DNA from 2 places in the Bacillus sp. ISL-35 genome. Region 1 is predicted to be linked to the other one. Evidence: a T-box and tRNA genes for the amino acid it is inferred to sense, from the RefSeq annotation. Region 1 holds a T-box; the other holds one or more tRNA genes.
The links. The T-box of region 1 lies ahead of alaS (alanine--tRNA ligase). A T-box ahead of a tRNA ligase gene usually reads a tRNA of that ligase, here a tRNA-Ala.
Positions count from the first base shown of each region.

Region 1 (5,262 bases):
CTTTTCCTGCAGCGCTTCGTACACCTGCAGCAGGACTTCATTGGCATCATGCTCAAAAGGCTCTTCGGGAAAATTAAATCTCATCGTTTTATCAAAAGAGCTCATCGAATGCACCTCACTTTTAAGAAATGGCAGGTAAAATTTTCTTTCATGATACCTTCATTCTACACTACTTTACTTTTATATCAAATTGATTTTACCCATTCTTCGGCAAATTGAAGCGCATTGTCGAGTTTTGATGGGTCTTTTCCGCCAGCCTGGGCCATATCTGGACGGCCTCCGCCGCCTCCGCCGCAAATCGCTGCTGCTTCCTTGATCAGTTTTCCAGCTTGATAGCCTTTCTTGATCAAATCATCTGTCACAGCCGCAATCAGGTTCACTTTGCTGCCATCTGTCATGCCAAGCAGGATTACTGCAGAACCAAGTTTTTGCTTTAAGTCATCTGCCATATTTCGCAGGTTGTTCATGTCAGAAGCCTGGACTCGTGCAGCAAGCAGTTGGACACCATTGATTTCTTTTACCTGTGATGTAAGGCTCCCTGCTTCAATATTTCCCAATTTAGCAGCAAGAGATTCATTTTCGCGCTGCAGCTGCTTCATTTCTGTGAGCAGTGAGTCGATCCGGTTCGCCACTTCCTTCGGTGAAGTCTTCAGCTTGCCAGCAGCCTCCTTCAGGATGCCGATCTGGTCATTCAGTACCTTGTAAGCCGCCTCGCCTGTTACAGCCTCAATCCTTCTTGTTCCGGCACCAATGCCGCCTTCGGATACAATCTTGAACAGCCCGATGACAGATGTATTTGGAACATGGCATCCGCCGCAAAGCTCAAGGCTGTAGTCGCCAACTTTTACGACACGGACAATGTCACCATATTTTTCGCCAAACAATGCCATCGCACCCATTGCTTTCGCTTCAGCAATCGGCTTAAAGTTCGTCTCCACCTGGATGCTTCTCCAGATTTTTTCGTTGACGATTGCTTCTACCTGCTCAAGTTCTTCAGCAGTCACCTGGCCGAAGTGGGAGAAGTCGAAACGGAGCCTGTCTGGTTCGACGAGGGATCCTGCCTGATTGACGTGCGTGCCCAGGACATCCTTCAACGCCTGGTGCAGCAAATGTGTTGCAGTATGGTTCTTGATGATTCTTGCACGGTTATCCTGGTCGACTTTTGCAGTGACTTCAAGACCTTTGGAAACCGTTCCTTCCACGACTACTGCACTGTGAAGGTTTTGGCCGTTCGGAGCTTTCTTTACATCCTTAACTGAAAGCTTCACTCCGCTTGCTTCGACTGTACCTTTATCGGCAATCTGTCCGCCGCTTTCTGCGTAGAAAGGTGTAACATCAAGGATGAAATGGACTTCATCGCCAGCATTTGCTTCCTCAACAAGCTCGCCTTCCTTGATTAATGCTACGATTTTGCTGTTCGTTTCAAAATTATCATAACCGACGAACTCGCTGCTTTCTTTAATGTCGCCAAGAACACCGCCCTGAACCTGCATGGAACCAACATCCTGGCGTGCCGCACGAGCTCTTTCACGCTGGAGCTCCATTTCTTTTTCAAAGCCTTCGTGGTCGACCTTCAAGCCTTCTTCTTCGGCATACTCTTCCGTCAGTTCCACCGGGAATCCATATGTGTCATATAATCTGAAGACATCCTCACCCTGGATTTTGCCGCTGCCTTTTTCCTTTTCCTTCTTGATCAGTTCAGAAAGGATTGCCAGGCCTTCATGCAGCGTTTCATGGAAGCGGTCTTCTTCATTTTTGATGACCTTTTGGATAAAGTCGGTCTTTTCTTTTACTTCCGGGTAGAAATCATGCATGATTTCGCCCACTACCGGCACCAATTCAAACATGAATGGCCGATTGATGTTCAGCTTCTTTGCATAACGTACAGCGCGGCGCAATAAACGGCGAAGTACATATCCGCGGCCTTCGTTGGATGGAAGTGCACCGTCACCGACAGCAAAAGCTACAGTACGGATGTGGTCAGCAATAACTTTGAATGCTTCATCCTTCTCTTTGGACTGTCCGTATTTTTCACCTGAGATTTCTTCAGTCGCATTGATGATCGGCATGAACAAATCTGTTTCAAAGTTTGTCGGAACATCCTGGACAACGGAGGCCATACGCTCCAGTCCCATGCCGGTATCAATATTTTTCTTCGGAAGCGGCGTGTATGTGCCATCCGGATTATGATTGAATTCAGAGAACACAAGGTTCCAGACTTCGAGGTAACGGTCATTTTCACCGCCAGGATATAGCTCTGGATCTTCAGGATCGTTACCGTATCCAGGCCCTCTATCATAGAAAATCTCTGTGTTCGGACCGCTTGGGCCTTCACCGATATCCCAGAAGTTCCCCTCCAGACGGATGATCCGCTCTTCCGGAATGCCGATTTTCTCTCTCCAGATGTTGAATGCTTCATCATCTTCAGGGTGAATTGTCACAGATAATTTCTCTGGGTCAAAACCGATCCACTTTTCGCTCGTAAGGAATTCCCAAGCAAATTCGATTGCTTCTACTTTGAAGTAGTCACCGATCGAAAAGTTGCCGAGCATTTCAAAGAATGTATGGTGGCGTGCTGTCTTGCCGACATTTTCAATATCGTTTGTACGGATGGATTTCTGTGCATTTGTGATTCGCGGGTTTGCCGGAATAACACGGCCATCAAAATACTTTTTTAAAGTCGCTACACCGCTGTTGATCCAAAGAAGGGACGGATCATCGTGTGGAACTAGCGATGCACTTGGTTCGATGGCATGACCTTGTTCCTTAAAATATTCGAGAAACATTCTTCTGATTTCTGCACCTGTCAGTTTTTTCATTTTAGTAACCTCCTAAATCCTTATGAAATTTTAGCTTTCAGGGATTTTAGGCAACAAAAAAAGCCCTCATCCCTGGACAGGGACGAGAGCTTGCTCGCGGTACCACCCTGATTATGGACGCAAAAACGCACGCCCATCTCTCAATGACGCTTTAACGCAGCTGCTACGGCAGGTTTTGCCTGCACTCCGGAATAGCCTTCTGTTATCCTTCACCGGGAATTCTTTCAGCCTGGGAATCCCTCTCTGGACGATGGTCTATAACATACTCGTTCCTTCTACATTTTTCGAATTATTAATCTATAGCCGAATTATATATAGCTGTATTGCGTTTGTCAAACGACTCGGCAAAATTTTATGTCGGACGTGCTTTTTTTCTTTCAAGAATGATATGGTCTTTGGCGTGGATCAGTGCCGCCCTTAAAACAACCAGGACAGGAACGGCCAAAATCAGCCCCAGGATGCCGCCTACTTCTTCACCTGCCAGCAGCGCGAACATGATCATCAAAGGATGCATATGCAGGCTTTTGCCGACAATCAGCGGGGACAGGATGTTGCCTTCAAGAAATTGCAGCGAAAAGACGATCACAAGTGACAGCAGCACCATTTTCACGGACATTGTCGCAGCGATGATAACGGCCGGTATAGCCCCAATAATCGGACCAAAATACGGGATCACATTCGTGATACCGACAATGGCTCCTAAAAGGAGCGAATACTTAATACCCGCAAGCCAGAAAAACAATGATGAAAGCACGCCGATGATCAGGCAAATGAGAAGCTGGCCGCGTATATAACTACCGAGCGACTTGTCGACATCATGGAGGAATCTGGCACCCGGCTGCCTCCATTGCCTGGGGGTCATGTACCACGCGGCTTTTTTCATGGCATCGAAGTCCTTCAGCATGTAAAAGGCAATGAACGGAATCACCGCTATCGTCAAAATGGAATTGATGATTTCCATCAAAAAAGACATCGTTCCTGCAAGCACACCGTCAAGCCATTGCTCCATACTGTTGATTCCATCCTCAATTCTTTCGTGTATTCCTGCCGGCCATGTCGAGGTCTGGTCAACCACATTGTTGACCATCTGTTTATATTGTTCGGCGAAATATGGCGCGTTTTCCGTCAGGTCACGCAGCTGGCGGATCAAAGCAGGAATGCCCTTATAAAAGGCAAAACCGGCACCGCCAAAAAATAAAATATAAATGATCAAAATCGATACTCCCCGGTGAAGGCCCCTTTGGTGAAGGGATTCAACAATCGGGTGAAGCAAATATGTAATGAAAGCCGCTACCGAAAAAGGAATCAGCAAGGATATCAGTATTTGCAGCACCGGTACCCATAAGGATTGCAGCTTGATAAAAACAAACAGAACAATAAACAAAAGGAGAAGAAATCCAAGCCGGTAGTACCATTTCATTTGGATATTCACCATTTTCGCCCTCCCTCCTGTTTATTCTTGAAAGAAAGGAGGCGGATTATACCTTTTATTGGGTACCAGGTCGGGATTTTTTAAAATGAAAGTAACGATCGTTTACTTTTTATAGCGACTTTTTCTTTTTTATAGCGACTTTCGCCATATTATAGCGAACTGGAAATTCAACTTAATTTTTTCCATTTTTCACATTAGAAAATCCCCTGCAAATTACTACAGGGGATTGGTTCCATTTTTAAAGAAATGCTTTTGTCATTTTTCTGCCTAGCTTCTTCATTTTCCTGCCAGACATCATATTGTTGTTGGAAGCATAGTTATAGGCTGCCATACCAGCGCCAAATGCGATAACGGAGGTTAACATTTTGTTCATGTGTTTCACCTCTTCGGTTTATTTTACATGCCGTATTGACGTTGATCTTCGTCGAATAAGTCGTCAAGGGAGCTCAATGTTCCATCTTCTTCGACTTGATGGGTATGGATCAGACCTTTATTCAAAGACAGCTCTATGAAGCAATTCCAGCAGTAATATTGGTTGATGCCAATTTTGCCAATATCCTTGCTTCTGCAATTGGGACAACTTAACATAAGGACACCTCATCTCGGTTTAACTGTCACGATGATGGCATCCTTTCCGATTGCAGGCGGACCGGTGGTCTTGACTACACGCTTTCCATTCATGATATCCGAAAAAAAGCCATCCGTTAGTTCGTACCCTACAATCGTGCCCAATTCCTCCATGAAATATACGTCTTCCAACAAACCTAGCTGTTCGCCATCCCTTGATAACAGGATTTTGCCAGCCAGTCCCTCATTATGTTCAAACGTATATTCTGGCTCTGCCTCCAAAGGCTCCAGCGCTGTCTTGTCCTTTACCATTACACCATTCCAGCCAAAGGATTCAACTTGACCTATCTTGACCTGAAACGTCTTCTTGATGAATGCACCCTTTTTTACAAGTAAGCCTACAACGCTTCCATTGCTTGAAATGCTTACATCACAAACTTCGCC
Region 1 is NZ_JAGGQK010000001.1:33,649-38,910, reverse strand. It holds gene J7E38_RS00160 (IreB family regulatory phosphoprotein) at 1-105, opposite strand, end outside; gene alaS (alanine--tRNA ligase) at 186-2,819, opposite strand; T-box leader at 2,895-3,106, opposite strand; gene J7E38_RS00150 (AI-2E family transporter) at 3,172-4,251, opposite strand; gene J7E38_RS00145 (YrzQ family protein) at 4,490-4,624, opposite strand; gene J7E38_RS00140 (hypothetical protein) at 4,648-4,839, opposite strand; gene J7E38_RS00135 (PRC-barrel domain-containing protein) at 4,849-5,262, opposite strand, start outside.

Region 2 (5,262 bases), on a different contig from region 1:
GCAAGTTTAAGTCCTTCCATACATAAGCCACTTCGGTATATTCCTGTCCTGCTATTTCAACCACTTCCTCTCCAGCTTTTACCGGCTGGAGAGATTCATAAAACTTGCGGCTTTCATTATCCTTTAGTACCCAAACAAGCATGGATTCATCTTTTTGCCTTAACAACTCTTCCAGGCCTGTATGGAGAAGCTTTGTGCCAATTCGATCTCTCTGGTATTTTTTCAGGATGTATATAGCATACAACTCACCATCCGCATTTAACTTGCCCATTCTCTCCTTACCAAAAGATGCAAAGCCCACTATTTCTCCACCTGGAGTAACAGCAACAAATACGGGAGAGGTATCAGAAGTTTGGATCAGGCTCTTTTCCCATAGAGGCTGGCGATCCTCTGCCTTCAATGAATCTAGATACTCCTGGCTTACTAGTCCTTTATACGTTTCTTGCCAGCTTTTCACGTGCACCTTGGCAATGCCCTCAGCATCTTGAAGCGTAGCTTTTCTGATTTCCATAAACATACACCCCTAACCTGAGATTGAATTTACCTCTGTCTGGTTCTTGATTTTCATCTTTCTTTCATCGACTAGAAATAAAGTTATACCCGCAATAACAATTAATCCCCCAATTACCTGGGTCAAAATAACTTTTTCACCAAGAAGGTAGAAGGCCAATACCGTTGCACCTACTGGTTCAAACAAGATAGCCATTGAAATGACGGAAGCGCTGATCCATTTAATCGACCAGTTGAACAGGGTATGGCCAAGCAAGGTTGGAATCAGTGCAAGAAGAATAAAATAAACCCAGTCACTTGCAGGGTACGGATAGAAGGATTCACCGATAGCTATTACATAGAAGAATAAAGTAATTGAACTGATGCTGTAGACAATAAAGGTATAGGTTATTAAGGACATTCTCTTCCTGACGGTTTGGCCAAATAATAGATATACAGTGACCAACGCACAGGCTACGATAGCCAAAAAGTCTCCAAACAATGCACTGCCACTAATCTTAAAGTCGCCCCAGCTGATGATGACGCTCCCGCCGACGGCAATAATTCCACTTAGTATTGCTTTAAAAGATACTCGCTCTTTAAAGAAGAAGTACGCTCCTATAAATGCGAAAAGCGGCTGGAGTGTGACCAGCACTGTAGAACTCGCAACAGAAGTATAGTTTAGGGATTCGAACCAGAGGATAAAGTGAAAGGCAAGAAAAATGCCGGCAATCCCGCTGAACATCCAATCCCGCTTCGTAATAAGACGAAGTTCTGAAACATACTTTATAAGAAACACCGGCAGCATCAGCAAAACAGAGAAGAACAATCTGTAAAATGCAATGACACCAGATGGCGCAGATGAAACTTTAACCAGAATGGCAGAGGTTGATACAGCCACGACACCGACTGCAACTGCCAAATAGGGATTTAGTTTTGGTGAGTCCATTTCCATTCTCCTTTAATATGAATTATATGTATTTTACAATGAAATCGAATTTTTAGCTTACCTTAATTGAAATTTTATCGCCCGGACTGTGTTTAATTCATTATTTTTAGGGAAAGTAAATACATCTTACTCAGGGGCAGGAGATCAGTATGCTTTCAACAATCGATATGGAAATTTTACTTAAACTTGGGATATCCGCTTTTCTTGGTCTTGTAATCGGGCTCGAAAGGGAGATTAAAAGAAAACCGGTTGGGCTTAAAACGAGCCTGGTCATATCGATCGTCAGCTGTCTGTTGACGATTGTATCGAGTGAGTCAGCCTATATGTTCCCCGGGGATGAAGACGTCAATATCACGATGGACCCACTCCGCCTGGCTGCCCAAATTGTCTCCGGTATTGGTTTCCTCGGTGCAGGTGTTATTTTACGAAGAGGGAATGATACCATTTCCGGTTTGACGACAGCTGCGATGATTTGGGGTGCGGCAGGGATCGGGATCACCGTGGGTGCCGGTTTTTACTGGGAAGCCATTGCGGGTGTAGCACTGCTTATTGTCAGTGTGGAGTTCATCCCATTCCTCATGACCTTCATTGGTCCAAGGCAATTACGGGAAAAAGAGATCCGGCTGCAGTTCAATGTGAATACGAGGGAAAGCATTGCCGACATTATAACCAGGATTAAAGCAGAAAAAATCGCATTGAAAAATGTACGCATCAAGGATCTTGCAGAAGGAAACCAGCTGGTTCAATTAATCGTGACGGTGGACTTCCGCAGAAAGACTACGGATGTATATGAGGCGGTGTCTGAAATCGAAGGCATTAACCGTGTAGAAATTGAAGGATTATGAGAAAAGCCGCTGATGAGCGGCTTTTTTTGCTCATTTCCGAAATTTTGTCTTGCATGTCCATAAAGAAGGTTATATAATCTTTCTTGTACCTTATCTAAACAGATACGGGGGATTAGCTCAGCTGGGAGAGCGCAACGCTGGCAGCGTTGAGGTCAGGGGTTCGAGCCCCCTATTCTCCATCCAAAAAAGCCTTGTATATCAAGGCTTTTTTCTTTTTTATTGAGTTTACCATCTTGGATTTTTTTATTTTGTCGCCGAACTGTCGCCGAAATGGAATTTTTAATTAAAATGATGAATCATTTTTAGAAAATTACAGACAGGACAATCAATAAACCAAAAATTATTATTATATCTACTTCCCCCTCTGTGAGTATCTTAGTTTTTACAATATAGGTACCATAACTCCCTTTCACTTTCTTCAATTTAATTATTCTAACCGATTCGTATTTGGATTTCTCCTGACGTCTGGATTCTTTTTGAAACCGTCCTATCTGATCCCTGGACCTGGAGCTGACATCTTTCTTCAATGGTGCTTCTGGATATTGGTTTAACAACTCGGCAATTATCCTCAACTTCTCCCTTTCGGTCATCATGATCATTGCCGTCCTTCCCCTCTCCTGTTGTTTTAGGCGACTGTTCCCTCCATAACTCGGTGTGATCCATCTGCCATAAAGGGGAGGGAAGAGGGACGTCAGCTATTTGGTTATGACGCATCAACTTTAAAAATTCTTCCGAGTAAGCAGCTGTGAATAACGCTGCCCTTATAATCTGATTCCTGTCTAGGTGTGTGGATTGAAACATATTATCCACATACTGTTGATAACAATCTGCATAACGTACGGTAGGTCTATACATTTGACGTCCCTCCCTCAAATGGTGAAAAATCCAGCTATAAGAATACTCATCAGACCTGCCAGGATCCACTTCATATCAGATTCTTCTTTGTAATGCCGGATTAACCTTTCGTAACTTTCCCTCTCTGTTTCTCTCATATAGCATCCTCCTTTTTGACGTCTTATGACGTCCTTGAAAAAAGATATGAGAATGAATGCTTGTCCTATAACACAATTATTTAGAGGACAATCATTTTTTTCGACGAATTCATAACTGAGGTGATTGTATTGGAGACCAAGCTAAAACAGATACTGGTGGAACGGGGACTAAAACAAGGATTTATTGCTGAGAAGTCCGGATTAACACCTGGGGCGTTCAGTCTGATTGTTAGAGGAAAGTCACTTCCGACTCTTCCGGTAGCTATAAGGATTGCGAGATCGCTGAATGAAACTGTAGAAAGTTTATGGGGTTATATGGTTGAATAAAAATATGAATTCCCAAGCGCTTGGGAAAATGGTATTTGGAGTGACACGCATGAACTTGACAATCGCAATAACTTTTCTTTCTAGGGGTATAAGGGTACAACGTAAAGGGTCTTTTCAAAAAAGAGGCAGGAAACCAGAAAAGGTGGCAGCTGACTTTATCCAGGAGATAAAAAAGGAAATGGATATCGAAGGATTGATATCCGTAATTGTTGATGGGAAAGAGGATATAACTGAAAAGGTCAAGGAAATGATAAAAGCCCCACTCGATGAGTGAAGCTTCTTTTTTTGATTAAAATTGTAAATCATAAATCCGATATAAATTAAGAAATGACTTTAGACAAATGGTAAGGAGTTGTACTTTTATTATGCACCCTGAAAGCTTAGGAGCCATTTTGAGGATGGAAAGGTTCAAAAGAAACCTAACACAGGAACAAGTATGCAAGGCACTCCAGATGAAATTAGAAACACTGAGTAACATTGAAAACAATAAAAGCATGAATGGAAAGACAATCAAAAGGTTAATCGATTATTATGAAATGAACAATGAAAACGGCCCTCTCACATGAATTCTAAAGACTTAGACTAAAGCGCTTCTTAACCTGAAGGGCTTTTTTAAATTTACCACCCTATTAGGGTTTGGATAATTCCCAACTGTTTATTATAATGAGGAAATAAGGAGTTGATCATTTGTTGGGAACTATTAATAATCTTGCAAATCACCTAAATAGCAATTCTGCAAACCTTGCTCTTGATATCGTTAATGATGTTCTAAACAAAATGGATCTCCATATCCCTAAGGATGAAAAAAATGCAGCCATTAGCATGTATGAGAATCTTATAATCCATTTAGCTGGAAGCCTTACAAATGAAACACTAAATGTGCCTGTTGAATTAATCGAGTGGAGTAGAAGGAATTCAGAAGCTTTGATTAATTCCGAAACGCATATATCTGAAATCACTGTGAGATATCCCCCAACAAGAGAGGTATTCGCAGATTTTGTTACAGATTGGACTAATGAATTTAACCTGGATGCAAAAGAAGCAATTCTAGTTATTAGACAATTTAATAAAATGTTGGATATTAGCCTCGAGGAAACAATATCCACTTACGAACGGATAAGTGAACAACTACGCTTAGAGGCACTTAAAGAAATAGAAGAATTGTCTTCGCCGCTTGTTCCTGTTAAAGCAGGGGTAGTGGTTTTACCCTTAATAGGTAACATTGATTCCGTACGAACGAATCACTTAATGTTGAAAGTTGTTCCAAAGATAAGTGAGCTTAAAGTAAATTATTTAATTGCAGACTTCTCTGGAGTATCAACAATTAATGAACAAATGGCTCGTAACCTCCATCAAATAGGGGGTGTACTTAAGTTATTAGGAATTAAGGTACTCACCACTGGAATATCCCCACGACTAGCCCAAACAGCCGTAAATAGTGGAATCGATTTATCCAAGACTACTGCTTTTCATAATGTAAAACAAGCACTGGATTGGTTAGACAAATTAGACGATGTACCGAAGACATCCAATTAAAAACATATATGTCAGTTATAAGCCCATCTCGAGTGAGATGGGTTTTATTTTTTTATATGGAGGAATATGTTTTTATATAACCAATCAGGAGGTTAACATATGAATAACGAAAGCTTAGGTTCTC
Region 2 is NZ_JAGGQK010000008.1:156,042-161,303, reverse strand. It holds gene J7E38_RS13775 (GNAT family N-acetyltransferase) at 1-511, opposite strand, end outside; gene J7E38_RS13770 (DMT family transporter) at 524-1,438, opposite strand; gene J7E38_RS13765 (MgtC/SapB family protein) at 1,588-2,283, shown strand; tRNA gene J7E38_RS13760 (tRNA-Ala) at 2,390-2,462, shown strand; gene J7E38_RS13755 (hypothetical protein) at 2,586-2,882, opposite strand; gene J7E38_RS24160 (hypothetical protein) at 3,153-3,275, opposite strand; gene J7E38_RS13750 (helix-turn-helix transcriptional regulator) at 3,405-3,602, shown strand; gene J7E38_RS13745 (hypothetical protein) at 3,595-3,876, shown strand; gene J7E38_RS13740 (helix-turn-helix domain-containing protein) at 3,944-4,168, shown strand; gene J7E38_RS13735 (STAS domain-containing protein) at 4,290-5,138, shown strand; gene J7E38_RS13730 (helix-turn-helix domain-containing protein) at 5,238-5,262, shown strand, end outside.
Region 2: it encodes a tRNA-Ala, which carries the amino acid that the T-box ahead of alaS (alanine--tRNA ligase) is inferred to sense. The anticodon was not compared.